3 regions of the Mesorhizobium sp. WSM4976 genome follow, and region 1 is predicted to be linked to each of the others. Evidence: predicted binding sites of a transcription regulator. Region 1 holds the regulator's gene; each other region holds the start of a gene.
What was found. The regulator PhoB, encoded in region 1, activates phosphate uptake and scavenging genes when phosphate is short. The targets are predictions, from matches to a motif close to TGTCATNNANCTGTCAT.
Positions count from the first base shown of each region.

Region 1 (9,647 bases):
GAATCGACACCGAGCAGCACCATGCCGGACTGCAGCGACTGCATCAGCAGCGCGCCGAGCATGGCGCCGAGCACGGTTCCGGAACCGCCGGCGAGCGACGTGCCGCCGATGACGGCTGCTGCGATGACCAGCAGCTCGTCCAGCGTTCCGAGCGCATTGGTGGATGAATTCTGCCTGGCCGAGGAGATCGCCGCCGCGATCGTCGCCAGCACGCCCATGATCATGAACACCTTCATGGTGATCCAGCGCGTGTTGATGCCGGCGAGGTTGGCCGCTTCCGGATTGCCGCCGATGGCGAAGACATAGCGGCCGAAGCGCGTGCGCTTGGTGACGAAGGTCATGATCAGGCCGACGGCGACCGCCATCAGCACCGGAATGGCGATGCCATGCGCAATGAACAGTCCGCCTTCGGGGACGGTGATGTTGTTGGCGGCGGCATAGCGGTTCACGATGCCGACTGGCCACGGATAGGAATTGGCAAGCCACACGGCGCCCAGGATGATCGCGCAGGTGACCGTGGCAAGCAGCGTCTCGGCCCAGACCGGACGCAGTGGGAAGCGGAAGCGCTTGCGTTGCACGCGGCCGTTGAAATGCATGAAAATAACCGCCAGGCAGGCGACGATGCCGACAACCCAGCTCCATTTGGCGCCGATCGAGCCCGCCGGACCGCCGCCCATCAGCTGGAACGTGGCGTCGAGCGGCGCGACGGTCTGGCCGCTGGTGACCCACCAGGCAGCGCCCCGCCACACCAGCAATCCGCCCAGCGTGACGATAAAGGCCGGCACTTCGAGATAGGCGATGATGAAGCCCTGGAAAGCGCCGATGATGAGGCCGAGCGCCAGGCCGATCAGCAATGCGAGGACCCAGATCCACGGATTGCCGAGCTCAAGCCCGACGAAGCGAACCAGGAAATGCACCTGGGCAAACCCCATGACCATGCCGATCACCCCTTCGGCCGATCCGACCGACAAGTCGATGTTGCGCATGACGATGACCAGCACCATGCCGGAGGCCATGATCGCCACGGCCGAAGTCTGCACCGACAGGTTCCAGAGGTTGCGCGGAGTGAGGAAGGTGCGGCTGTCGAAGTCGAGCGGATTGACGCCGAGGCGCAGGCTGGAGATCACATGCAGCCCGACCCAGATCAAGAGCAGCGCGCCGATCATGCCGAGCATGCGGGTGTCCAGCTCGGTTGCCTTCAGGAACCGGGCGACGGCGCCCAGCTCCGAGGCGCGCGCGGTGTCTGCCGGTTGGGTAGACGTCGTGTCGGTCATGATTTCCTCTCGCCGGCTTGCCCGTCTGGCGCGGATGCCGGAGCAAGCCTAGAAGCTATCCGCCAGAAGCGGAAACACAAAACTTTCTGAGAAAACGCCGCGGCTTCTAAGCAAATCCCAGGAAAAGTGCGTAGCGGTTTTCCGTCCGGGATTGCGGCCAAAGGAACTGGAGCGGTTCAACGAACCGCTCCGAGCCGCGGCGTAGGTGTCTTGATCGAACGTCGGCGAGCTTAGTTGCAGACCTTGACGCTGCCGGCGGCAACGCCAGCGCAGACTTCGTCCTTCTTGATCCAGCCGGCATCGATGACGACGTTGAGATTGTCCTTGGTGATCGCGATCGGGGTCAGGAACAACGACTTGACGGTGTTGCCGCCAGGCGTCGTGAAGTCCTTGGCGCCGGCGATGTCACCCATTTTCTTGCCGTCGGCGAGCTGCGAGGCGATCTCGGCGGCGTTCTTGCCGAGCTCGCGCGCGTCCTTCCACACCGAGACGGTCTGCGTGCCGAGCGCGATGCGGTTGAGCGCCGCGTGGTCGCCGTCCTGGCCCGAAACCGGAACGGTGCCGGCCAGGCCTTGCGCCGTCAGCGCCGCGACGACGCCGCCGGCGGTGCCGTCATTGGCCGCCACGACCGCGTCGACCTTGTTGTCGTTGGCGGTCAGGAATTGCTCCATGTTCTTCTGCGCGTTGGCTGGCAGCCAGCCGTCGGTATAGGCCTCGCCGACATTCTTGATCTTGCCGCTGTCGATCGCTTCCTTCAGCACTTCCATCGAACCCGAGAACAGGAAGTCGGCATTTGGATCGGAACCCGAGCCCTTGATGAAGACGTAGTTGCCTTCGGGCTTGGCCTTGAACACCTCACGGGCTTGCATGCGGCCGACTTCCTTGTTGTCGAAAGTCAGGTAGAAAACGTCCTTGTTCTCGATCAGGCGATCATAGCCGACGACCGGGATGCCTTCATCGAGCGCCTTCTGCACGGCCGGGCCTATCGCCGAGGCATCCTGCGCCAGGATGATCAGCGAATTGGCGCCCTGCGAGATGAGGCTTTCGACGTCGGTCAGCTGCTTGCCCGGGTTGGACTGCGCGTCGGCCGAAATATACTTGTCGCCGGCGGCCTCGATGGCGGCCTTCATCGCCGCTTCGTCGGTTTTCCAGCGCTCTTCCTGGAAATTCGACCACGAGACGCCGATCACCTTGCCCTTCGCCTCGGCAACCGAAGCCAGCGTCAGCGACATGGCAACGCCCGCCAGGATGGCGGCTGCGAATTTCTTCATGATATCCTCCCTGCGCCTTGTGCGGCGCGACCCAGACTGGCCCGAAGGCCGGCATAGAGGCTTTTTTTCGAGCCTCAAAAAAATACTGGTCCACCGATATGAAGGTGTCAACCGAGATTCTGATGGCTTTTGATGGGCCAAGGCATTTTTTTCGGCGTCCGCAATAAATAATGACATCGGCTTTGGCTTCTGCCACTATTCCCAGCGTGTCAGCGACAGGCCATGGCATCATCACAAGGCCCCGATGACCAGGGAGGACAAGCGAGACGATGTCGGTCGGAATCCGTCACGACGATTTGCGCCGGCGCAACCGCGCCATGGTGATTTCGGCCGTGCGTCGCGCCGGCCAGCCATCGCGGACCGAAATTGCCGCCACCACCGGTCTCAGCCACTCGACCATTTCGGCGATCTCCGCCGACCTGATCCAGGAGGGCATTCTCACCGAGAGCAAGGCCAGCGAACCGACGGCGTTGAAACGCGGCCGGCCGCAGATCGGCCTGGCGCTGAATCCTGAAGCCGCCGCGGTGCTGACCGTGGTGCTGTCGCTGAACTTCCTGTCGGTCGCCGTCATTGACTATGCCGGCCAGGTGATCGCCGAGGAGCAGCGGCGCCTGGACACGCTTGTCATGCCGCGCGACGAGCTGATCGGCGAGTGCCTGGCGATCGTCCGGCGCCGCCTGCAGGATCCCGACCTCGACGTGAGCAGTGTCGCCCGCATCGCAATGGGCATTCAAGGCATCACCGATTCCCACTCGCGCGCCATGCTGTGGTCGCCGATCACGCCACTGACCGACATTCCGTTCGCCGACATCCTGGAGAGGGAATTCGGCATCCCCGCCACCATGGAGAACGACTGCAACATGATGGCGGTGGCACTGCGATGGCGCGCTCCCGAGCGCTATCGCGACAATTTCATCGCCATCCTGCTCTCGCACGGCATCGGCATGGGCCTTGTGCTGAAGGGCGAATTGTTCACCGGCACGCATTCTTCCGGCGGCGAGTTCGGCCACATGATACATCGTCCGGGCGGCGCGCTTTGCCGCTGCGGGCGCCGCGGCTGCGTCGAGGCCTATGCCGGCAATTACGCGATCTGGCGCAGCGCCATGGGGATAAGCGAGGACGCCGCGCCAATCGACATCGGCGACGCCGACATGCGCGCGCTGGCTGCAAAGGCCCGGCAGGAGGACGGCCCCGAGCGGGAGGCTTATCGCCGGGCCGGCGAGGCGCTGGGCTTCGGTTTGGGCAGCCTGTTCGCCCTTATCGACCCTGCGCCTGTCGCTATGGTCGGCGTCAGCGCGGCCGCCTTCGACCTTATCGAGCCGGCGCTGAGGGAGGCGATCGCCCGGACCGCCGGCGGCCAGCACTCGAGCTCGATCTCCTTCGACACCGAGCCGAACGAGCTGCCGCTGATCCGCGAAGGCTGCGCCATGCGCGCGTTGACCTTCGTCGACCAGGAGATTTTCGCGCCGGGCGTCCAGGCGAGAACTGACGCGGCGGGGAAGAACGTGGCCTGAGCGCGTTTCCGATTCGCCGGAGATCAGCGAAGGCCTTTGAGCTTCGTCATTTCGGAGCGAAGCAGGAGCGAAGCTCCGTCGCGGAGACCCTGGAATCCGTGCCGTTACCTTGATCGTAGGGCGCAGCGGCGAAAAATCCGGACCGTCGCAACGCTTCGAGCCGCAGCATGGATCCGCGGGTCTGCGCCGAGTCGCTGCGCTCCTTGCTCCGCCCGTTGGTTGACGACGCACAAGCGTCTCGGCTACCCACCAGCGTGGATGCTGGAAGTGCCTGCCCCGTCACCACTTTGGCACCGTATCCTACTCCTCGCGGATGGCGTAACCCGCCCCGCGAATGGTGCGGATGACGTCCGGCATGCGGCCGTTGTTGACGGCCTTGCGCAGGCGGCCGACATGGACGTCCACCGTACGCTCGTCGATATAGATCGTCTCGCCCCAGACATTGTCGAGCAGTTGGCTGCGCGAGAACACGCGGCCGGGATGCCGCATCATGAATTCGAGCAGGCGGAACTCGGTCGGGCCGAGCCTGATCTCGCTCTTCTTGCGGTAGACGCGATGCGATTCGCGGTCGAGCACGATGTCGCCGACCTTGAGCACGCTGGACAGCACCTCAGGCTTGGCGCGGCGCAGCAGCGCCTTGACGCGCGCCATGAACTCCGGCGTCGAGAACGGCTTGACCAGATAGTCGTCGGCGCCGGTGGACAAACCTCGAACCCGATCGCTTTCTTCACCGCGCGCTGTCAGCATGATGATCGGCAGCCGCTCGGTTTCGGGCCGCATCCTGAGACGCCGGCAGAGCTCGATGCCTGAGACCGCCGGCACCATCCAGTCGAGCACGAGCAGGTCGGGAACGTTTTCCTGAAGGCGGATTTCGGCCTCGTCGCCGCGGGTCACCACTTCCACCTGGTAACCCTCGGATTCGAGATTGTAGCGGAGCAGCACCCCCAGCGGCTCCTCGTCCTCCACCACCATGATGCGTGGCGCGATCATCGGGGTAACCTTTTCCCTCAGGCGGCCGGCGCCGACATTGCCGTCTCGTCCTGCTTCGGACGGTTGGCGGGCAATTGCGTGCCGGTCAGCACATAATAGGCGTTCTCGGCGATGTTGGTCACATGGTCGCCGATGCGTTCGAGATTCTTGGCGCAGAATAGAAGATGCGTGCAAGGGGTGATGTTGCGCGGGTCTTCCATCATGTAGGTCAACAGCTCGCGGAACACCGAGGTGTATTTGACGTCGATGCGTTCGTCATCGTTGCGAAGCTTGGCCAGCGCCGCGGCATCGCCCACCGTATATTCCTGGATCACGCCCTGGACCTGGATCAGCACCAGCTGCGCCATGGAATCGATCGAATGCGTGAGGTCGCGCGGGGCGGTGCTGACGCCGACCGACCCGACGCGCTTGGCGATGTTCTTGGCGAGATCGCCGATGCGTTCGAGGTCGCCCGCCATGCGGATCGAGCCGACCACGTGGCGAAGATCGTCCGCCATCGGTTGGCGCTTGGCGATCAGCGTGATGGCGCGGTCGTCAAGCTCGCGCTGACGCGCATCCATGATGGCATCGTCGGAGACGACGCGCTGCGCCAGCGCATTGTCGCTTTCGAGCAGGGCCCTGGTCGAGCCGCCGACCATGGAGCCGGCGAGATCGCCCATGTCGGTGATGAGCCGGCTGATCTGCCTCAGATCCTCGTCGAAGGAGGCGACGGTATGTTCGGCCATGATTTTGTCCTCGTATGAACTCAGCCGAAGCGGCCGGTGATGTAGTCCTGGGTGCGCTTCTCGCGGGGCGAGGTGAAGATCTTCTCGGTCCGGTCGAATTCCACCAGCTCGCCCAGATACATGAACGCCGTCTGCCGTGACACGCGCGCCGCCTGCTGCATGTTGTGGGTGACGATGACGATCGTGTAGTCGGCCTGCAATTCGTCGATCAGTTCCTCGATCTTGGCGGTCGAGAGCGGATCGAGCGCCGAAGCCGGTTCGTCGAGCAGGATGACCTCCGGCTTCACCGCCACGGTGCGGGCGATGCAAAGGCGCTGCTGCTGGCCGCCGGAGAGGCTCTGGCCGCTGGCGTTGAGCTTGTCCTTGACCTCGTTCCACAGCGCCGCGCGCTTCAGCGCCGACTCGACGCGGCTGTCCATCTCGGCCTTGCTGATCTTCTCATAGAGCCTGACGCCGAAGGCGATGTTCTCGTAGATCGACATCGGGAACGGCGTCGGCTTCTGGAACACCATGCCGATCTTGGTCCTGAGCAGGTTGAGGTCCTGCGAGCGGTCGAGGATGTTCTTGCCGTCAAGCAGCACCTGACCCTCGGCGCTCTGCTTCGGATAGAGCTCGTAGATGCGGTTCAAGACGCGCAGCAGCGTCGACTTCCCGCAGCCCGACGGGCCAATGAAGGCGGTCACGCTGCGCTCGGGCAGGGACAAGTTGATGTCCTTCAGCGCCTTCGACTGGCCATAGTAGAAGTTGAGGTTCTTGATCTCGATCTTGGCCTTCTCGACGGTCGTGTCGGCTACGTTCAGGTCGGTGGACAACATCGGTTTCATCTGTCCTCTCTGCGTCCGGTTAGGCTGCGGGCGATGATGCTCAGCCCGAGAACCGTCAGGGTGATTATGAGTGCGCCCGTCCAGGCAAGTTGCTGCCATTCCTCGTAGGGGCTGAGAGCAAACTGGAAGATGGTCACCGGCAGGCTGGCCATCGGGGCATTGAGATTGCTCGACCAGAACTGGTTGTTGAGCGCGGTGAAGAGTAGCGGCGCCGTCTCGCCGGAGATACGGGCGATCGCCAGCAATATGCCGGTCACGATGCCGGACAGTGCCGCGCGGTAGGCGACGGAGCGGATCACCACCCAGCGAGGCGCGCCGATGGCGGTGCCCGCCTCGCGCAGCGCGTTGGGCACGAGGTTCAGCATGTCCTCGGTGGTTCGCACCACGACCGGGATCACCAGGATGGACAGGGCGACGGCGCCGGCAATGGCCGAGAAGTGCCCCATCGGCCGCACCATCAGCTCATAGACGAACAGGCCGACGATGATCGAGGGGGCCGACAAGAGGATGTCGTTGATGAAACGCACTACCGTGGTGAGCTTCGAGAAACGGCCATACTCGGCCATGTAGGTGCCCGCCAGCACGCCGATCGGCGTGCCGACGACGATGCCGATGATGGTCATCACGATGCTGCCGTAGATGGCGTTGAGCAGGCCGCCGGCATCGCCGGGCGGCGGCGTCATCTGCGTGAACACGGCGAGCGACACCCCGGAGAGCCCTTTGTAGAGCAGGGCGCCAAGGATCAGCGCCAGCCAGGCGAGGCCGATGCCGGCGGCGATGACGCACAGCGCCATCATCACGGCGTTCTTGCGCTTGCGGCTTTGGTGGAGCGATTGGGCAGTCGACATCGGTCAGGCTCCCGTGCGGCTATCGATGCGCAGCAGCATGTAGCGTGCGAGCGCCAGGATGATGAATGTTATGATGAACAGGATCAGGCCGAGGGCCACCAGCGAGGACGTGTAGATCGCGCCATCGGCCTCGGTGAACTCGTTGGCAATCGTCGCCGAGATCGTCGTGCCCGGCGCGAACAGCGAGGCGCTGATGCGATGCGCGTTGCCGATGACGAAGGTCACGGCCATTGTCTCGCCGAGCGCACGGCCGAGGCCGAGCATGACGCCGCCCATGATGCCGACGCGGGTGTAGGGAATGGTCACGCGCCGCGTCACCTCCCAGGTCGTGCAGCCGATGCCGTACGCCGATTCCTTCAGCACCGCCGGCACCGTGTCGAACACGTCCTTGGTGATCGAGGTGATGAAGGGCAGCACCATGATGGCCAGGATCAGCGAGGAGGTCAGCAGGCCGATGCCGTAGGGCGGCCCCGCAAACAGGCTGTTGAGGCCGGGGATGCCTTTGAAGAGCCAGATGATGAAGGGCTGGATCGTCGTTTGCAGGAACGGCGCGAAGACGAACAGGCCCCAGATGCCGTAGATGATCGAGGGAATGCCGGCCAAAAGCTCGACGGCGATGCCGATCGGGCGCCGCAGCGGGCGGGGGCAAAGCTCAGTCAGGAAGACGGCGATGCCGATGCCGATCGGCACGGCGATGATGATGGCGATGGCCGAGGTGACGATGGTGCCGTAGATGGGCGCCAGCGCGCCGAAATTCTCGGTCACCGGGTTCCAGGATCCGGTCGTCAGGAAGGATATTCCGAATTTCGACAGTGCTTCCCACGATCCGGCGATCAGCGAGATGGCGACCCCGCCGAGCAGAACCAGCACGAGGATGGCGGAAGCGCGCGTGGCCGCCCGGAAGACCATGTCGGTGAAGGCAAAGCGGCGCACCGTCGCTTCTCTGGTCCGCATGGCGGGCGATGTCGCGGCTTGGGAAACGGCACTCATTCGGCCCCTCGCATTTCGAAAGAGACAGGAGGGCGCCAAAGACGCCCTCCTTATTCGCTAAGAATTACATGCCGGAGTAGAGCGGCTTGCCGTTCGCGTCGACGATATCCTTGCTCCACATCTCCTCGACGCTCTTCACGACAGCGTCGGGCATCGGAACGTAGTCCAGGCTGGCGGCCAGTTCGTCGCCCTTGGCGTAGGACCAGGCGAAGAACTTGAGCGCCTCGCCGGTGGCAGCGGCATCGTCGGGCTTCTTGTAGACGAGGATCCAGGTGGCCGACGTCATCGGCCAGGTTTCGGCGCCGGCCTGGTTGGCCAGGATGACGCCATAGCCCGGCTGCGAGCTCCAGTCGGCATTGGCCGCGGCGGCCGAGAACGCCGCCGCCGTCGGCTCGACCTTCTTGCCGTCCTTGTTGATCAGGTCGGTGTAGGTGAGCTTGTTCTGCTTGGCATAGGCATATTCGACATAGCCGATCGCGCCACCGGTCTGCGAGACGTTGTTGGCGACGCCCTCATTGCCCTTGGCGCCGATGCCCACCGGCCACTCCAGCGCGGTGTTGACGCCGACCTTCGACTTCCAGTCGGCGCTGACGTCGGCCAGATAGTAGCTGAAGTTGAACGTGGTGCCCGAGCCGTCCGAACGGTGGACGACCGCGATCGCCTGGTCGGGCAGCTTGACGTCGGGGTTGAGCTTCTTGATCGCCTCGTCGTTCCAGTTGGTGATCTTGCCGGCGAAGATGTCGGCCAGCGTCGGGCCGTCGAGCACCAGTTCGCCCGGCTTGACGCCTTCGAGGTTGACGACCGGAACGATGCCGCCCATCACCATCGGGAACTGTGCGAGCCCGGTCGACTTGAGATCGTCGCCCTTCAGCGGCGCGTCGGAAGCGCCGAAGGTCACTGTCTTGGCCTTGATCTGCTTGATGCCGCCGCCGGAGCCGATCGACTGGTAGTTGAGACCGATGCCGGTCTCCTTCTTGTAGGCGTCGGCCCACTTCGCGTAGATCGGATAGGGGAAGGTGGCGCCGGCGCCGGAGATATCCGCTGCCATAGCGGCGGAGATGCTAAGGGTTGATGCCGCAGCCATTGCAATCGCAACGGCCGCCGAGCGGATGAAATGTCTCATGTGGCCTGCTCCTGTTCGGAAGATGGTCTTTCGGCACCCGTTCTATCGGCGCCCGATGAGCGCAATAGCCTTCGATTATTACAGTCGC
Region 1 covers NZ_JARTVT010000021.1:120,208-129,854, forward strand. The annotation lists gene P9272_RS24575 (sugar ABC transporter permease) at 1-1,274, opposite strand, end outside; gene xylF (D-xylose ABC transporter substrate-binding protein) at 1,505-2,545, opposite strand; gene P9272_RS24585 (ROK family protein) at 2,815-4,059, shown strand; gene phoB (phosphate regulon transcriptional regulator PhoB) at 4,360-5,049, opposite strand; gene phoU (phosphate signaling complex protein PhoU) at 5,067-5,774, opposite strand; gene pstB (phosphate ABC transporter ATP-binding protein PstB) at 5,795-6,598, opposite strand; gene pstA (phosphate ABC transporter permease PstA) at 6,595-7,446, opposite strand; gene pstC (phosphate ABC transporter permease subunit PstC) at 7,450-8,436, opposite strand; gene pstS (phosphate ABC transporter substrate-binding protein PstS) at 8,501-9,559, opposite strand.

Region 2 (9,647 bases), on a different contig from region 1:
ATGGCGCTGGCGCCGGAGAGCCGTCGTGATCAGGGCCTGTGTCTCAACCTGTCGGTTGGCATGAACCTCAACCTGCCGATCTACAAGCGCATCTCAAACAACGCGCTGATCTCGGGAGCCATGGAGAAAGCCGAGGCCGATCGCCAGATCGCCGACCTGCGCATCAAGACGCCGACACGTAGAGCGCTCGCCTCCAGCCTCTCAGGCGGCAACCAGCAGAAGATCGTGATCGGCAAATGGCTGGCGCATGGCGCCAAGCTGTTCATCTTCGATGAGCCGACGGTGGGCGTCGATGTCGGCACCAAGGCCGAGATCTACCGCCTGTTCTCGACGCTGTTGTCGAAGGGGGCGGGCATCATCCTGATCTCGTCCTATCTGCCGGAAGTCTACGAGCTTGCCGACACGCTGCATGTGTTCCGGCGCGGCAAGCTGGTCGCCACGCATGGGTTCCGCACCGCGAGCCACGAGGACATTCTGGGGCAGGCACTGGCCGAGAAACAAGAAAAGACGGGAGGACAAAAATGAGCACCGAGGCGATCCCCGCCGAAAAACCCAAGCGCAATTTCAACGCGCTCTTCGGCCTGACCCTGCTTGGCCTTCTGCTGCTGATGTGGATCGTGCTGGCTGTCGCCACGCCCTCCTTCGCCACGGCGCTGAACATCACCAATCTTCTGCGCCAGGGCTCGCTGATCGCGATCCTCGCCGTCGGCCAGACCTTCGTCATCATCACCGGCGGCATCGACCTGTCGGTCGGCGCCGTGGTCGGCTTCACCACCGTTGTGGTGGCGCTTCTGATCAATGCCGGCTGGCCGATCTGGGCGGCGGTGCTGATCACCTTGCTGGTCGGCGTCGCCATCGGCCTCTTCCACGGCTTCGGCATCGTCAAGATGGGCCTGCCGCCCTTCATCATCACACTGGCCACCATGACCTCGCTGCGCGGCATCGGCCTTCTGATGACCAACGGCAACTCGATCTCGATCAACAGCGATCCTTTCCAGGCCTTCTCGCGCGGCTCGCTGTTCGGCATCCCCTATCTGTTCTGGATGGTGATCCTGGTCGCCATACCGTCCTACATCTTCCTCCACCACACGCGCTGGGGCCGCTATCTGTTCTCGGTCGGCTCCAACGCCGAGGCCGCACGCCTGTCCGGCGTCAACGTGCCGCGCACAATCTTCATGGCCTACATCCTGTCCGGCCTGCTCGCCGCCTTCGTCGGGGTGCTGCTCGCCTCGCGCATCGGCATCGGCAACCCGACACAGGGCGACACCTACGAGCTGCAGGCCATCGCCTCGTCGGTCATCGGCGGCACCTCGCTGTTCGGCGCCATCGGCTCCGTGCACGGGCCGCTGATCGGCTCCTTCATCCTGTCGACGATCAACAACGGCGCCAACCTGCTCAACGTCAACACCTTCTGGCAGCGCGTCATCACCGGAGCACTGATCATCGTCATCGTCTACTTCGACGGCCTGCGCCGTCGCGGCAAATGACACCTCCCCGAAACGTCCGCGCCGGCCCCGCTAGAGCGAGGCCGACGCTCTTTTGCCTTGGATTTGCGATATGAAAGCCGTTGTCTGCCGTTCGCCCGGCGAGCTTGCCCTGGAAGACCGCGCAGCGCCCGGCGCGCCTCCGCCCGGCTGGGCGCGTGTCGCCGTCAGCCATGTCGGTATCTGCGGCACCGACTACCACATCTTCGAAGGCAAGCATCCCTTCCTCGCCTACCCGCGCATCATGGGCCATGAGGTTTCCGGCACCATCGTCGAAAAGGGGGAAGGCGTCGATCTTGCCGTCGGGGAACCGGTCATCATCAACCCCTATCTTTCATGCGGCAAATGCATCGCCTGCCGGAACGGCAAGCCGAATTGCTGCGTGAGGATCGAGGTGCTGGGCGTCCATCGCGACGGCGCCATGTGCGACGAGATCCTGGTGCCGGCGCAGAACCTTTATCCGACAAACGGCCTCTCGCTGGCCGATGCCGCGGCGGTGGAATTCCTGGCGATCGGCGCGCACGCCGTGCGTCGATCGCTTGGGCTCCCCGGCCAGCGCACGCTGGTCATCGGCGCCGGCCCGATCGGGCTGGGCACGGCGATCTTCGCCCGCATCGCCGGGCTCGACGTCAGCCTGCTCGACATGAGCAGCGAGCGCCTCGGCTTCGCCGAAGAGGAACTCGGTTTTGCCGTGCTAGACGCCTCGAAGGCCACAGCTGCCGAACTGGGGCGGCAGGCGACCGGCGGCGAAGGGTTTGACCTCGTCTTCGACGCGACCGGCAACACGGCATCGGTGCAGTCGGCCTTCGCCCATGTCGCGCACGGCGGCACGCTGGTGCTGGTCAGCGTCGTCAAGGACGACATCACCTTCTCCGACCCCGAATTCCACAAGCGCGAGATGACGCTGGTCGGCAGCCGCAACGCGCTCAAGGCCGATTTCGAGCATGTCGCGGCTTCGATCCGCAACGGCACAGTGCCGTTGGGCAAGCTCGTCACCCATCGCACGACGCTTGCCGCAACGCCGCGCGACCTCGCCAGATGGACGCATGAGAAGTCGGGGCTGATCAAGGCGGTGATCGAGGTCGGGTGAGCGCCGCTAATCGCCGGCCGACAGTCTCAACTCCACTCGCTCCGCCGGAAAGCGCGATTCCGCGAACTGGATCGGCTGACCGTCGAGCGCGACATTGACAGCTACGGTGACCAGCACGATGGCGCCGGGCTGCAGATCGAGGGCTGCGAGGTCGTCGGCATCGGCGTGCCGCGCCGACAGCACAGTCGAGTGCCGCAGATAATCGTTGATGCCGAAGCGCTTCAGCGAGGTGGTGATCGACCCCGTCTGCGCCATCGCGTCCTCGATGCCGGCGAAGCGCTTGGCGTCGAACCAGGTGGTTGCGCGTGACACCGCGTGACCATCGGCCTCGCCGCGCGTCTCCAGGCGGATGACGGCCGCGCCCTTGGCGATGCCCAGCGCCTCGGCGATGCGTCGGCTGGCCGGCTCCGTCGAGGACGACAACAGCGCGATATGCCGCTCGCTCGTCTGCCCCTGCAGCCCGGTCGAGAAGCGCGTGCGCGCGCCGATCGGATAGGACAGCCGCTTGCGCGACAGGACGAAGGTGCCGCGCCCCTGCTCGGCCCTGAGCACGCCTTCCTGCACTAGCGCGGCTATAGCGCTGCGCACCGTATGGCGGTTGACGCCGTAGCGTTCCGCCAGCGCGACTTCGGGCGGCAGCGCCGCATTCTCGGCAAAATCGCCGCTTGCGATCCCCTGCAATATCTTGTCGGCGATCTGCCGCCACAGCGACACGCCGTTGCGCCTTTCGATGCTGCTCGCCAGTCCGGTCACCCATCGCCCTCATGCATTTTCCCCCGGGTTGTCATCCACCCGTCATGGACTCCCGTTACGAGATAAGTATAATTTGTATAATTGTCTATATCAATAGACAAATTTTACGCATGCAAGGAGCGACGCCATGCGAGGACAGGAAGCGCGCGAGCAGGCCGGGCGGAAAGCCTTGATGGCGACGCTGGCGCACGCCGAATCTGATGAGATTGCGCGCCTGTGGAACGAGTCGGGCCTGCCCTCCGAGGCCGAGCTCTTGCGCGGTCCGGAAACCGGACTGGTGACGGTGCGCGGACGGATCGGCGGCGGCGGCGCGCCCTTCAATGTCGGCGAGGCGACCGTCACCCGCGCCACGGTGCGGCTGCCTTCGGGCCAGGTCGGCCATTCCTATGCGCTCGGGCGCGACAAGGACAAGGCGAGGCTCGCCGCGATCGCCGACGCGCTTTGGCAGGACCCGGCGCAGCGTGAAGCGATCGAGACAAAGCTCGCCGCGCCCTTGCGCGCGGCGCTCGACGCAGCGCGAGAGACGCGGCGCGTCGAGACGGCGGCCACGAAAGTGGATTTCTTCACCATGGTGCGCGGAGAGGACTGATGGATATCACCACGCAATCGATCGACGGCGGCTTCGCCGAGCCGGTCTTCAACGCGCAAGTTGTTTTCCGCGCCATCATGGATGCGATTGCGCGCCCAGGCACCGTCCAGAACCTGCCGCAACTCGCCCGCCCGCCGGCGCCATTGTCGGCGACGGCAGGCGCCGTGGCGCTTTCGCTCTGCGACAACGGCACACCGGTCTGGCTAGATCCGCCGCTGCAGGCGGAAGCCTCGGTCAAGGCCTGGGTCGGCTTTCACACCGGCGCGCCTTTGGCCAACACGCCGGCCGACGCGCATTTTGCCCTGATCGCCAATCCGAAGGAGATGGCGGCGCTCGACGGTTTTGCGCAGGGCACGCAGGAATATCCCGACCGCTCCACAACGCTGATCCTCCTGGTCGACGACCTTGCTTCCGGCCCCTCGCTGCTGCTCGAAGGTCCGGGGATCGAAAAGACGTCGATGATCGCGCCTCCAGGCATGCCGCGCCATTTCGTCGAGCAGTGGAAGCAGAACAATCAGCGTTTCCCGCGCGGCGTCGACATCATCCTGGCGGCGCCAGGCAGCCTTGCCTGCCTGCCGCGCACCACCCGCATCAAGACGATGGAGGCGTGACATGTATGTCGCGGTGAAAGGCGGCGAAGCCGCCATTGCCAATGCGCACCGCCTGCTGGCCGACCGCCGCCGCGGCGACCGCTCGGTGCCGGCGCTGCGCCTCGACCAGATCGTCGAGCAGCTGGCGCTCGGCGTCGACCGCGTGATGAGCGAAGGCTCGCTCTACGATCGCGAGCTCGCGGCTCTTGCCGTCGTCCAGGCGCGCGGTGACATGATCGAGGCGATCTTCCTGGTGCGCGCCTACCGCACCACGCTGCCGCGCTTCGGGTACACCAATCCGGCCGATACCGGCGCCATGCAGGTCGAGCGTCGTATCTCGGCCACCTACAAGGACCTGCCGGGCGGCCAGGTGCTCGGCCCGACCTTCGACTACACCCACCGCCTGCTCGATCCGGAGCTTGCCGCCGGCGCCGAGGTCGAGACGCCGGCGCAGCGCCCGGTCGAGCCGGAGGCCATGCCGCGCGTCTCGGCGATCCTCGCCCATGAAGGCCTGATCGAGGCCGACGGCGAGATGCCACTGGACCATGTGCCGGGCGACATCACCCGCGAGCCGCTGCAGTTCCCGATGGCGCGCGACATCCGCCTGCAGGCGCTGTCGCGCGGCGACGAAGGTTTCCTGCTGGCGCTCGGCTATTCGACGCAGCGCGGCTATGCCCGCAACCACCCCTTCGTCGGCGAAATCCGCATCGGCGAGGTCGAGCTGGAGCTCGACGTGCCGGAGCTGCCCTTCGCGGTGCCGCTCGGTGCGATCCGCATCACGGAATGCCAGATGGTCAACCAGTTCAAGGGCTCGGCCAAGGCGCCGCCGCAGTTCACCCGCGGCTACGGCCTGGTCTTCGGCCAAAGCGAGCGCAAGGCGATGGCGATGGCGCTATGCGACCGGGCGCTGCGCGCGGGCGAGCTCGGCGAGGATATTGTCGCCGCGGCGCAGGACGAGGAATTCGTCATCTCTCATTCCGACAATGTCCAGGCGACCGGCTTCGTCGAACATCTGAAGCTGCCGCATTATGTCGACTTCCAGGCCGAACTCGGCCTCGTTCGCCGCATGCGCGCCGAATACGAGGCGCGGGAGAATGAGGACAGGGCTGAAGAGAAAAGGGAGGCCGCGGAATGAACGCGCAATCGACCGACATATCCACCTACAACTTCGCCTATCTCGACGAGCAGACCAAGCGGATGATCCGCCGCGCCATCCTGAAGGGCATCGCCATCCCCGGCTACCAGGTCCCCTTCGCCTCGCGCGAGATGCCGATGCCTTATGGCTGGGGCACCGGCGGCGTGCAGGTCACCGCGTCGATCATCGGTCCGGATGACGTCTTGAAAGTCATCGACCAGGGCGCCGACGACACCACCAACGCGGTCTCGATCCGCGCCTTCTTCAAGAAGGTCGCCAAGGTCGCCGTTACCACGGAGACGGCGAAGGCGACGATCATCCAGACCCGCCACCGCATCCCGGAACATCCGCTCAACGCAGGCCAGGTGCTGGTCTTCCAGGTGCCGATCCCCGAGCCGCTGCGTTTCTTGGAGCCGCGCGAGACCGAAACGCGCAAGATGCATGCGCTGGAGGAATACGGCCTGATGCATGTGAAGCTCTACGAGGATATCGCCAAGCACGGCCGCATCGCCACCACCTATGCCTATCCGGTCAAGGTCGAAGGCCGCTATGTGATGGACCCCTCGCCGACGCCCAAATTCGACAATCCGAAGATGCATCGTTCGCCGGCTTTGCAATTGTTCGGCGCCGGCCGAGAGAAGCGCATCTACGCGGTGCCGCCCTTCACCGACGTCGTCAGCCTCGATTTCGAAGATCACCCCTTCGAGGTGCAGACCTTCGACCAGCCCTGCGCGCTCTGCGGCGCCGAGAATGTCTATCTCGACGAGGTCATCCTCGACGACCATGGCGGCCACATGTTCGTCTGCTCGGACACCGACCATTGCGAGAAGCGGCAAGCCGACGGCCATCATGGCCACCTTGCCCCCGAGACCCATTCTGCTTCTGGAAAAATGGAGCCGGCCGAATGACCGACGAACCGCTGCTGCGCGTTTCAGCGCTTTCGAAATTCTACGGCTCGCGCGTCGGCTGCGAGAATGTCACCTTCGACCTCTGGCCGGGCGAGGTGCTGGCGGTGGTCGGCGAATCCGGCTCCGGCAAGACCACGCTGCTCAACTGCCTGTCGACCAGGCTGCTGCCCTCCTCCGGCACCGCCAGCTATCGCATGCGCGATGGCCAGCGGCGCGAGCTCTACCGCATGAGCGAGGCCGAGCGCCGCTTCCTGATGCGCACCGACTGGGGTTTCGTCCACCAGAACCCGGCCGACGGCCTGCGCATGACGGTGTCGGCCGGCGCCAATGTCGGCGAGCGGCTGATGGCGGTCGGCGACCGCCATTACGGCAGGATCCGCGCCACAGCCGTCGACTGGCTGTCGCGCGTCGAGATCGACGACGACCGCATCGACGACGAGCCCCGCGCCTTTTCCGGCGGCATGCGCCAGCGCCTGCAGATCGCCCGCAACCTGGTGACCGGGCCGCGGCTCGTCTTCATGGACGAGCCGACCGGCGGCCTCGATGTCTCGGTGCAGGCGCGCCTGCTCGACCTGTTGCGCGGGCTGGTCACCGACCTTGGGCTGGCGGCGATCGTCGTCACCCACGACCTCGCCGTGGCTCGTCTTTTGTCGCAGCGCATGATGGTGATGAAGGACGGCCGCGTCGTCGAAAGCGGCCTCACCGACCGCGTGCTCGACGATCCGCGCGCGCCTTATACCCAGCTTCTCGTGTCTTCGATCTTGCAGGTTTGACGATGGCCACGCCCCTTGTTGTTTCCGATGTCGCCAAAAGCTTCACCATGCATCTGCGCGACGGCGTCACGCTGCCGGTGGTGACGGGTGTCTCCTTCTCGATCCGCGCCGGCGAATGCGCCGTGCTCGGCGGTCCGTCCGGCGCCGGAAAAAGCTCGATCCTGAAAATGCTCTACGGCAACTATGCCGTCGATGAAGGCCAGATCATCGTCCAGCATGGCGGTGGTCTGATCGACCTCGCCTCCGCCAGCCCGCGCACCGTGCTTTCCGTGCGCCGCCACACCATAGGCTATGTCAGCCAGTTCCTGCGCACCGTGCCGCGCGTCTCGGCGCTGGACGTGGTGGCAGAGCCGCTGGTAGAGCGTGGCGAGGACAGGGAGGCGGCACGCGAGAAAGCGCGCGCCTTGCTTGCGCAGCTCAATCTGCCCGAGAAACTCTGGGCGCTGCCGCCGGCGACCTTCTCTGGCGGCGAGCAGCAGCGCGTCAACATCGCGCGCGGCTTCATCACCGAGCATCCGATCCTGCTGCTTGACGAGCCGACCGCTTCGCTTGACGCCAGGAACCGCGACGTCGTGGTCGAGCTCATCGACGCCAAGAAGACAGCGGGCGTTGCGCTCCTCGGCATCTTCCACGACGTCGACGTGCGCGATGCTGTCGCCGACCGCGTCATCGACGTCACCGCCTTCGCCGCCGGAAAGATCGCCGCATGAGCAAGAAACTTTCGGAGACGCCGCTGATCCATCCGACGGCGCAGGTCGAAACCTCGACGCTCGGCCGCTGGACCGAAATCGCCGAGCGCAGCCGCGTCGCCGAATGCGAGTTCGGCGACTATTCCTACATGATGCAGGACTGTGCCGTCTGGTGCTCCACCATCGGCAAGTTCTCCAACATTGCGGCGAGCGTGCGCATCAACGCCACGAACCATCCGACCTGGCGGCCGACGCTGCATCACTTCACCTATCGCGCGTCGGATTATTGGGACGACGCCGAGCACGAAAGCGAGTTCTTCGCTCAGCGCAGAGCCAGGCGCGTCACCATCGGCCACGACACCTGGCTCGGCCACGGCTCGACCATCCTGCCGGGCGTCACCGTCGGCGACGGGGCGGCGGTCGGCGCCGGCGCGGTGGTGTCGAAGGACGTCGCGCCCTACACCATCGTCGGTGGCGTGCCGGCGAAACCGATCCGCGAGCGTTTCGACCGCCGCACCGCCGAGCGTTACCAGGCCTTAGCCTGGTGGGACTGGGACCATGCAAGGCTGCGCGCCACGCTCGACGATTTTCGGGAATTGTCGGCCGAGGCGTTTCTCGAGAAACACGGCGACTGATTTCGGTGAATGGTCATAGTGAATGGCAACGAAGCCCTTCTTTCTCACCATTCACCATTCACATCCTTGACACATGACTCGGACAAAAGCCGATCTCCCCCAGGAGATCGCCATGCTCGCCACTGTTAGACCCTCGCTCGCCGCATTCTTCGAAGGCTCCAACCCGGCGCCGCCGGTCCATCTCGGCACCCGTTACGACGCGTCGGGCAACTTCCTCCCTGAACCGGGCAACACGGCCGTCAGCCATCTGGTCAAGGACTCGCCTTCCGAAGCGGCGATCATCGAGGTGCGCAAGCGCATGCTGGCCATGCCGGACGCGGATCGCCTCGCCTTCACGCCGATCTCCAGCCTCCACATGACGCTCTTCCAGGGCATCATCGAATATCGCCGCCGTCTGCCCTACTGGCCTTCGGATGTGCCGCTCGACACCGGCATCGACGATATGACCCGGCTCTATCTCGAGCGCCTGCAAGGCTTCGGTGGTCGCGGCGCATTCAATATCAGAGTTGTCGAAGTCGTGCCGACCGGCCTGACCGTCGCCGGCGCCACCCAAGAAGACCGCCAGGTCCTGGAAGCCTGGCGCGATGCGCTGTCCGTGCCGTTCGGCTACCGCCATCCGGACCATGACACTTATGTCTTCCACATCACCTTCGCCTATCAGATCCGCCGCCTCGCCGACGAGCGGGCCGCGGCCTGGCAGGAATTGTTCGACGACTGCCTGTCGTTCCTCGAGCGCGAGGCGCCGGTGATCGAGTTGAAGGCTCCAGCCTTCTGCAGCTTCGGGGACATGAAGCATTTCGAGGAATTGCTGATGCTTGGCTGAATCCCCAAGCCTGTGACTCGTAACAAAACTGACATCAATCCGACACCCCAGCTTCATCGGGCTGCGCTAGCGAAGGCTAACAGACCTGCAAAACCGCGACGGACTGGAGCTTTGGTATGTCAGCATCATCGGCCACGCTGGAAATCCGCGGCGTTACCCGACGATTTGGCAAGAACAC
Region 2 covers NZ_JARTVT010000003.1:113,666-123,312, reverse strand. The annotation lists gene P9272_RS04685 (sugar ABC transporter ATP-binding protein) at 1-525, shown strand, start outside; gene P9272_RS04680 (ABC transporter permease) at 522-1,487, shown strand; gene P9272_RS04675 (zinc-binding alcohol dehydrogenase family protein) at 1,558-2,574, shown strand; gene phnF (phosphonate metabolism transcriptional regulator PhnF) at 2,581-3,318, opposite strand; gene phnG (phosphonate C-P lyase system protein PhnG) at 3,455-3,916, shown strand; gene phnH (phosphonate C-P lyase system protein PhnH) at 3,916-4,527, shown strand; gene P9272_RS04655 (carbon-phosphorus lyase complex subunit PhnI) at 4,529-5,641, shown strand; gene P9272_RS04650 (alpha-D-ribose 1-methylphosphonate 5-phosphate C-P-lyase PhnJ) at 5,638-6,549, shown strand; gene phnK (phosphonate C-P lyase system protein PhnK) at 6,546-7,322, shown strand; gene phnL (phosphonate C-P lyase system protein PhnL) at 7,325-8,032, shown strand; gene P9272_RS04635 (DapH/DapD/GlmU-related protein) at 8,029-8,646, shown strand; gene P9272_RS04630 (DUF1868 domain-containing protein) at 8,759-9,469, shown strand; gene phnC (phosphonate ABC transporter ATP-binding protein) at 9,586-9,647, shown strand, end outside.
Region 2: a site for PhoB is predicted at 3,357-3,373, ahead of phnF (phosphonate metabolism transcriptional regulator PhnF). Genes of this name have one in related genera too.

Region 3 (9,647 bases), on a different contig from region 1:
GTTCGTAAAGAGCCATTATGTCTTTCTGCCTTTCTTCGTTTCTCTGTCCGGCCCTCGCGGCTAAGCCTCTGCAACTTGTCTGACCCGACGGAGCGGGGAAGAAAGGAGCATCGCGAGACGGTCGAGAGCGGAGACACGGGAGGCTGGAAGCCCTTCTGGCTTCGTGTCGTGGCCTTGAAAGACCACGGCCCTCCGTTCAGCCCCCAGCAAGGACCGGCAGATTGGAGGCGTCTATACAGCAATTTCCCGGGAAGGCAAGGGCGGCAGCCAGGATTGTCGTAAGCACATGAGTCGTCCGGATTAGGTAGCACATGAGTTGTCCGGTTTTATCGCCAGCGAATGGAGGCTGGGGATGGGACGGACAGCATGGCTACAGGACCGGAGAATGCATAGTTTCGGGACGTTTTGAGCCGCTGGAATGGCGGCGATCTTTCGCTGATGGAGGCAGGTGAGCCCGGCACGCTGCAGCGACTATTACGCCGTCGAGGACCCGGCCAAGCTGCCCAACGTCTTCCAGACCGTCGCCAACAAATTCTCCAGGCTGCAGTTCACCAACTGACGAGGGTTGGCAAGGGAACGTATGCGCGATGCGCCCCTGCCAGCCGGTTCACGGACGGACGCGGATGACCGTTTTTCCGGCGCGTCGCTCGGTCGAGTTGAAGGCGGAGACCGCCTCGTCGAGGCGTGCGACTTTGCCGATGTTCGTCCGCAGTCGTCCATCCCGCACCCGCTGCACGATCTCACTCAGTTGGGCGCGATCGGACTCGACCACGAAATCAATCACCAGGCCATCCACGGGCCGTGTCTCGGCCGGGCCGACGGCGGTCACCAGCGTGCCCCCGGCTCGAATCAGCGCTGCGGAGCGCTTCTGAATGTCGCCGCCGATGACATCGAACACCAGGTCGACTCGACCGACGTCTTCCAGGGTGTCGTTATCGAGATCGACAAACGCATTTGCGCCGAAGCCGATCGCCTTCTGACGGTCGGTGGCGCGTCCTGTGCCAATGACATAGGCGCCGGCCTCGCGTGCGAGTTGCGTCACCATCGACCCGACTGCGCCGGCCGCGCCGTGGGCGATGACGCTCTGGCCCGCCTGAAGGCGACCATGTTGAAACAGTCCCTGCCATGCGGTCAGGCCCGAGATCGGCAGGCTCGCGCCCACCGTGAAGTCGACATCGCCTGGCAGCGGCGCGAGGTTGCGTGCCTCCATGGCCACATATTCCGCCAGCGTCCCGTCGCGGTGCCAGTCGGCAAGGCCGAACACGCGTTGTCCCAACGAGAGCCCCGTCGTGCCGTAGCCGAGAGCGGTGACCACCCCCGCCAGTTCGTGCCCAGGGATCGATGGGGTCCGGTCACGATCGCGGCGGTCGGCCCAGGTCGATGGCCACTCGAGTTCGGTTGGGACGAATCCCGATGCATGAACCTGGACAACGACGTCGTTGATCGCTGCCTGCGGCTCGGGCCGGTCCACCAGGGTCATCCCGGCAGTCCCTGCGGCCCGGTCCTCCACGACAATTGCTTTCATGAAACTGTCTCCTCGATCCTTGGTTACGTGACGATGGCCGGTAGATGTGTCCGGCTCTGGTTATGAAACAGGACCAAGATTGGCGGGAATGATGGTACCATTGCCCAATGACCGTCCTGCCCATCGATGTCGACCGTGCCGCAAGGACGCCGCTGGCGACGCAGATCTACCGGGCGTTCCGGGACGCCATAGAGACGGAGCGGCTGGACCCGGGGGCAAAGCTTCCTTCTTGGCGTGACATGGCCGCACAACTCGGCGTCTCGCGCGGCACCGTACGCGTCGCGTATCAGCGCCTTATAGACGAGCAGTTCGCCGTTGGCGCCGGCGCGGCGGGCACTCGCGTCGCCAAGCGCCGCTCGCTTTCGCCGCCGCCCTTGTCGTCGCCCGACTTGGCGCCACTGCCGGAGTTGTTCCAAACCTACGGAACGCCACCCTTGCCGTTCCAGATGGGCGTGCCCTCACAGGACGCCTTTCCGTTCAAGCTGTGGTCGCGCGTCGTCGCGCGGGCGGCGCGGAGGGCGGCGGCCGCGCCGGTCAGCTATCCCGATCCCCGGGGTGACCCGCAACTGCGAAAGGAGATCGCGGCCTACCTCGGAATTGCCCGGGGTCTTCGGTGCAGTCCCGCCCAGGTGTTCGTCACGGGAGGTTATTCCGGGGCGCTTGGTCTGGCGGTGCGGGCGCTGCAAGTGGAGGGGTCTCGAGCTTTGATCGAGGATCCGAGCTTCCCGATCACACGCAAAGCGCTCGATCTGGCTGGAATCACCGCGACGACCGTTCCGGTCGACGCCGAAGGCCTGGATGTCGCTTGTGCCATCCGGAGCGCCCAGGACGCGGCACTGGCAATCATCACGCCAGGGCAACATGCCCCGCTCGGGATGACGATGTCGCTGAGCCGCAGACTTGCGTTGCTCGCCTGGGCCCGGCGGAGCGACGCCTGGATCATAGAGGACGATTATCTGAGCGAGCTGCAACTGACCGGCCGGGCGGCTCCGGCGTTCGCATCGCTCGATCATGACGGACGGGTTCTCCATGTTGGCAGCTTCAGCAAGACGATCACCCCGGCTCTGCGCCTCGGCTTCGTCGTTGCGCCTACTGGAATGACTGGCCGGTTCGGTGACGTGTGCGCCTGCCTGGCTCCGGCTCCAGCCCTGGCACTTCAAGGCGCGGTGGCCGAGTTCCTGCGCGAGGGGCACTATATTCGGCATCTGCGGCGCATGAAGCGCCTCTACGCCTCTCGCCGGCAGGCCGTGCTCGACGGTCTCGCACAGATCGGGTCGAAGTCGCTGAAAGTCGAAGCCACTGCTGGCCTCGCGGTCATTGTCTCGACAACCGCCTCAATGTCCGATGCGGAGATCGCCGGCCGCGCCCGCTCGTTCGGCTTGGCTCCGTCGCCTCTTTCTCAATGGTGTGTCCGATCACCCCTCTCTCAGGGACTCCTGCTCGGCGTGACCAATTTGGATACGCGTCGGCTCGCACAGTATTGCCGACAACTCGCGCAAGCGGCGCAATAGCGCCAGGCGCGTTCAGTGACCACGGTTGCGGCGATCCCGCCTCCAAATAGCCGACCGGCTCAACTCGTATGCGCGACGAGCTTTTCCACCGTCTCAGGGAAGAAGTCGGGCGCCGAGTGGCGCTTGCCGAACATCATGTCGTACTGGATGAGGCGGAAATCGTTGATCTTCGGGTCGATCTGCTTCTGCCTCGCCCAGTCCGGCGTCGCTTCGCCCGCGGCTGACAGGAGCAGGTTGCGGTCGACCACCCGGTAATGCTCGCGCAGCGCGCCGAGAAAGCCGGTATAGTACGGGTGGGTGATGCCGGCTGCGGTGAGAATGTGATAGGGCAGGAAGGCCGGGCTCACCGAGCCCAGGTTTTGCACCGGACCGGAGCGGTTCGACCAGATCACCAACGGCGTGTCGTGATGCTCGAGCGCTGCCTCCGGGCTCGGCTCCTTGCGCGGCGCGACATTGTCCTTGAGGAAGCCGGTTTCGACATAGACGGGCCCTAGCGGCGGCAGGTGGTCGCCGAAGAAGGCGATGATGGTCGGCCGCTCACGCTTCTTCGCCCAGTCGATCAGCCGCTGCAGGCCGTGGTCGGCGTCGGCCGAGCCCTCGGCATAGGAAAGCAGCGATTCCCGCGCCCAGGAACTGATCGGCGCTTCGACCGAATGTGTCGGATTATAGTAGCGGTAGGGCTCGTAGGGGCCGTGGTTCTGCAGGCTGACGGCGAACAGGAACACTGGGTCGTCATCATCGTTGTCGTCGGCCTCGCGGATGATCTCGTCGGTCATCGCCGCGTCGGAAGCCAGCGGCCCGCGCTTTTCCATAGGCGGCAGCGTCTCCTCGGAGCGGAAGTCGCTGAAGCCGAAATCGGCGTAGACGGCGCCGCGGTTCCAGAACCAGTTGGTGCCGGGATGGATGGCGCGCGCCCGGTAGCCCTCGCTCTTCAGGAAGGTGGCCAGCGAGGGCGTTGGGCTGCGCACATATTGCTGGTAGGGAATCGAGCCGGCCGGCAGGAAGGCGTTGGAAAAGCCGGTCAGCGCCTCGAATTCGATATTGGCGGTCATGCCGCCGAATTCGGGCGAGAACATCGAGCCGGAGCGCAAGGCGCGCACGGTCGGGATCGGGTCCGGCTTGATCCCGACGCCTGGCAGTTGCGTCGGATCCCAGAAGGATTCGCTCATCACCACCACGATATCCGGCTTCTCGTCCGGCACCGAAGCGGCGATGTCAGGCCGCTGGATCGCGTCCATCGCCTTTTCGGAATAGCCCGGTGGCGCCGAGACATGCGCCATCGGCACGTTCATCGCGAAGGCTAGCGCAAAACCGTTCGAGGCGTAGTTTTCCTTCTGGTCCCACATGATCGGGATGATCTGCAGCCGGTCGCGCGTCCAGGAGAAGGTGGCGTAGTCCATGATCGAGACGAAGAAGGCGAGCAGCGGCACGGCAAGCGCCAGCCGCGCCAGGCGGCCCTTGCGGCTGAGGATCGGCACCCGCCGGCGCCAGGTCCGCCAGCCATAGACCAGCAGCGCCAGCCCGCCGACGATTGCCGCGGCCAGCATGATGGCCGTCCATGGCCGTTCGCGCACCAGAAGCGGCATCAGCGCCATGATCTGGCGGGCATAGAGGAAATCCGTCGGATAGAGCGGATCGCCGAGATAATGCGATTTCTGGTGTCCGACGAAGGCGAGCGCCAGCGTCAGCGGCGCCACGATCATCAGGCTCTGGTGGCTGCGGCCAATCACGGCGTCCAGTCCGACCAGCATCAGCGCGAAGACGATGATGGTGGTCCAGCCTGGCTTGAAGGGCTGCAGGAAGAAATCGACCGTGCCGAAGAAGTCACCGCGCACGATCCACTCGATCGCGAAGACGAGCAGGGCGGAGACAAGAAGTGTCGCCAGGCCGTAGCGTACGGTCGGCCAGGGTCGCCCCGGCAGGTAGCCGGTGGACGGATCGTCTTCCAAAAATCGCGGCACGGGCTTGGCCGCGCCTTTCCTGATCCTTGCCACTGAACTCCCCCGGGCCCTTGCAACACACCTTCCACGCGCGTCACGGCTCTGTCATCAAAGTGTCACGCAAAGCTAGCGCCTGTGGCGGAAATAAGAAGAGCCAGCAAACCAAACGTGAGCGGTTTTCATCAGGTGTGATCGCCAAAAAGCCCTTTGGGAACAGGGAGTCAGCCGGATTTTCCGGCTGAAATACGGCTTAAAGGGACGCCCTCGGGCTTGACTTGGCCGTCCGCCTTGCGCCAGAGGCAGGGAAAAACCAGCCTCTGGAGAGAGCAAAAATGGCCGTCGCATTCACCTTTCCGGGACAGGGCAGCCAGGCCGTGGGCATGGGCAAGGACCTCGCGGATCAATTCCCGGAAGCGCGCCGCGTCTTCGAGGAAGTGGACGCCGCGCTCGGCGAAAGCCTGTCGAAACTGATCTGGGAAGGGCCCGAAGAGACGCTGACGCTGACCGCCAACGCCCAGCCGGCGCTGATGGCGGTGTCGCTGGCGGCGATGCGGGCGCTCGAAGCGCGCGGCTTCTCGCTGAAGGATAAGGTTGCTTATGTCGCCGGTCATTCGCTGGGCGAATATTCAGCACTTGCCGCCGCCGGCTTCGTTTCGGTCGGCGACGCGGCGAAGCTCCTGCGCACCCGCGGCAACGCCATGCAGGCTGCGGTGCCCGCTGGCGAGGGCGCCATGGCGGCCATCATCGGCCTCGAGCAGGCCGATGTCGAAGCGGCGTGCGCGGAAGCGGCCAAAGGCTCCGTCTGCCAGGTCGCCAACGACAATGGCGGCGGCCAGCTGGTGATTTCAGGCGCCAAGGCGGCGGTCGAGCTGGCGGCGAAGCTGTGCACCGAAAAGGGCGCCAAGCGGGCGCTGATGCTGCAGGTTTCCGCCCCGTTCCACTCGGCGCTGATGGCGCCGGCGGCCGAGATCATGCGCGAGGCGCTGGCCGGCGTGGCGAAGCGGGCGCCGGTGGTCCCGGTCGTCTCCAACGTCACCGTGACACCGACCAGCGACCCGGGCGAGATCGCCCGCCGGCTGGTCCAGCAGGTGACGGGTCGCGTGCGCTGGCGCGAGACGGTGGAATGGTTCGGCGCCAATGGTGTCACCACGCTTTACGAGGTCGGCGCCGGCAAGGTGCTGTCGGGCCTCGCGCGCCGCATCAACCGCGACATCGCCACGGGCGCCGTCGGCACGGCGCCGGACGTCGAGACCGCGCTGGCGGCGCTTGCCTGACAGGCTGGCGATTTGACGGCACCTGTGCCAAGGGTGCCTCTCTGAGATCAGGAGAGAAAAATGTTCGAACTGACCGGCCGCAAGGCGCTCGTCACCGGCGCATCGGGAGGCATCGGCGAGGCGATCGCCAGGGTGCTGCATAGCCAGGGCGCCATCGTCGGCCTGCATGGCACGCGCGTGGAGAAGCTGGAAGCGTTGGCGGGTGAGCTCGGCGACCGCGTTAAACTGTTTCCGGCCGATTTGACCGACCGCGACGCGGTGAAGGCGCTCGGACAGAAAGCGGAAGCGGATCTCGAAGGCGTCGATATCCTGGTCAACAATGCCGGCATCACCAAGGACGGCCTCTTCGTGCGCATGTCGGACGCCGACTGGGACAGCGTGATCGAGGTCAATCTCACCGCCGTGTTCCGGCTGACCCGCGAGTTGACCCATCCGATGATGCGCCGCCGCCATGGCCGCATCATCAACATCACCTCGGTGGTCGGCGTCACTGGCAATCCCGGCCAGACCAATTACTGCGCCTCCAAGGCCGGCATGATCGGCTTTTCCAAGTCCCTGGCGCAGGAGATCGCCACCCGCAACATCACCGTCAACTGCGTCGCCCCGGGCTTCATCGAATCGGCCATGACCGACAAGCTCAACGACAAGCAGAAGGAGACGATCATGGCGGCCATCCCGACAAGGCGCATGGGCACCAGCGCCGAGGTCGCGTCCGCCGTTGCCTACCTTGCTTCCAACGAGGCGGCTTACGTCACTGGCCAGACCATTCATGTGAATGGTGGTATGGCGATGATCTGACCGGCCAAGCCCCAGACGCCTGTGAAAACAGCCATTTCGGCTTGGACGCCCGTCATTTTTCGTGTAATGCGGCCCGCAACCCGGCGGTTCGGGCAAAAACCGGTCCTGTGGCGTTGCGTTGCCCGCAAGACCATCTTTCAGCTTGATTAGCGGCATTCCGCCCGCTAACGAAGATCGACAACATGAGACGAGGATTGCCCAAATGAGTGACACCGCAGAGCGCGTCAAGAAGATCGTCATCGAGCATCTCGGCGTCGATGCCGACAAGGTGACGGAGCAGGCGAGCTTCATCGACGACCTGGGCGCGGACAGCCTCGACACGGTCGAACTCGTGATGGCGTTCGAAGAAGAGTTCGGCGTCGAGATTCCGGACGATGCCGCCGAGACGATCCTCACTGTTGGCGACGCCGTGAAGTATATCGACAAGGCCTCGGCCTGAGTTCTTTCGCAGGCATAACCGGGGAGGACCTGCGATGAGGCGTGTCGTCGTCACGGGCCTTGGCCTGCTTTCGCCGTTTGGCATGGGCGTCGAGCATAGCTGGCGGGAATTGCTTTCCGGCCGCAGCGCCTGCCGCCGCGTCACCGAGTTCGAAGTGGACGATCTTGCCTGCAAGATCGCCCACATCATCCCGCGCGGCGACGGCTCGAACGGCACCTTCAATCCGGAGGCCGTGCTCGAGCCGAAGGAACTGCGCAAGATCGGCGACTTCATCCTTTACGGCATCGCGGCGGCCGACGAGGCGCTGGCCGATTCCGGCTGGAAGCCTCAGACGCATGAGGACCAGTGCGCCACCGGCGTGCTGATCGGCTCCGGCATCGGCGGCATCGACGGCATCGCCGAAAACGCGATGATCCTCAAGGATCGCGGCCCGCGCCGCATCAGCCCCTTCTTCATCCCCGGGCAGATCATCAACCTGGTCTCGGGCCAGGTCTCCATCCGCCACGGCTTGAAAGGCCCGAACCACGCGGTCGTCACCGCCTGCTCGACCGGCGCCCACGCCATCGGCGACGCGGCCCGGCTGATCATGTGGGGCGATGCCGACGTCATGGTGGCGGGCGGCACCGAGGCGCCGATCACCCGGCTGTCGATCGCGGGCTTCGCCGCCTGTCGCGCGCTCTCCACCGAGCGTAACGACGCGCCGGAGACCGCGTCGCGACCCTATGACCGAGACCGCGACGGCTTCGTCATGGGCGAGGGCGCCGGCGTCGTCGTGCTGGAGGAGCTCGAGCACGCCAAGGCGCGCGGCGCCAAGATCTACGCCGAAGTCACCGGCTACGGACTGACCGGCGACGCCTACCATATCACCGCCCCAGCCGAGGACGGCGACGGTGCCTTCCGCTGCATGACAGCGGCGCTGAACCGGGCGAAGCTTTCTCCGGCCGATGTCGATTACATCAATGCCCATGGCACCTCGACTATGGCCGACACGATCGAGCTTGGCGCGGTCGAGCGGCTTGTCGGCAACGCCGCCTCGAAGATCTCGATGTCGTCGACAAAGTCGTCGGTCGGCCATCTGCTGGGCGCCGCGGGCGCCGCGGAAGCGATCTTCTCGATCCTCGCCATCCGCGACAACGTCGCCCCCGCCACCATCAATCTCGACAATCCGGAACGCGAGACGGCGATCGATCTCGTGCCGAACAAGCCGCGCCAGCGCCAGATAGACGTCGCGCTGTCGAATTCCTTCGGTTTCGGCGGCACCAACGCCTCGCTCGTGTTCCAGCGCTACAATGGCTGAAAGGCCAACCGGGGCAATCCCGGGAAGAGGCCGCGGCGCTCTTCCCGGGATTGCTCGGAAAACCAGTCGGCAGTCCCGCCACCTGCCGTCATTTTTGCCAAATTCTCCCCCAGCTTGTAGTTGGGGGATTCGTTGCAAGATCAGACGGTAGGGCGCCCATGAGCACAAATCCGGGGAGCACAAATCCGGGCGGCGGAGATTTCGGACGGCAAGACACGAAGGGTCCGATCGTGCCCAAGACGGCGGCCGAGGCATTGCGCCCGGAAGCTGGCACGCCGCCGCCGTCGAAGCGCTCGCGCGCCTCGCGCAGCCAGGTCGTGGTGTTCCTGAATTTCTTCCTGTCCGTGGCGATCCTTATCGTTCTCGCCTCGGGGGCCGCGCTCTATTTCGGCATGCAGGCATTTGTCGAGCCCGGTCCGTCCGCCAATGGCGACACCTTCATGATCAAGCCCAACACGGGCGTGCAGGAGATCGCCGATCAACTGGAACGCCGCAGCCTGATCAGCGATGCCCGCATCTTCCGGCTCGGCGTGCGCGCCACCGGCAATGAATCGGCGCTGAAGGCCGGTGAATACGCCATCAAGCCGCGCGCCTCGATGCGCGACATCATGGAGCTCTTCAAGAGTGGCAAGTCGGTGATGTACTCGCTCACCATTCCCGAAGGGTTGACGGTCGAGCAGGCGTTGCAGCGCGTCGCCGATCAGGAGGCGCTCACCGGCGACATGCCGGCGACCTTGCCGCCGGAGGGCAGCATTGCCACCGACACGCTGCGCTTCACCCGCGGCGCCACCCGCCAGCAGATGATAGACAAGCTTGTCGCCGATCAGAAGAAGCTGGTCGAGGATGTCTGGTCGCATCGCGCA
Region 3 covers NZ_JARTVT010000018.1:57,027-66,673, forward strand. The annotation lists gene rpsF (30S ribosomal protein S6) at 1-16, opposite strand, end outside; gene P9272_RS21805 (NADP-dependent oxidoreductase) at 608-1,525, opposite strand; gene P9272_RS21810 (PLP-dependent aminotransferase family protein) at 1,633-3,036, shown strand; gene P9272_RS21815 (LTA synthase family protein) at 3,096-5,030, opposite strand; gene fabD (ACP S-malonyltransferase) at 5,309-6,250, shown strand; gene fabG (3-oxoacyl-[acyl-carrier-protein] reductase) at 6,311-7,048, shown strand; gene P9272_RS21830 (acyl carrier protein) at 7,251-7,487, shown strand; gene fabF (beta-ketoacyl-ACP synthase II) at 7,522-8,784, shown strand; gene mltG (endolytic transglycosylase MltG) at 8,943-9,647, shown strand, end outside.
Region 3: a site for PhoB is predicted at 5,080-5,096, ahead of P9272_RS21815 (LTA synthase family protein). Genes of this name have one in related genera too.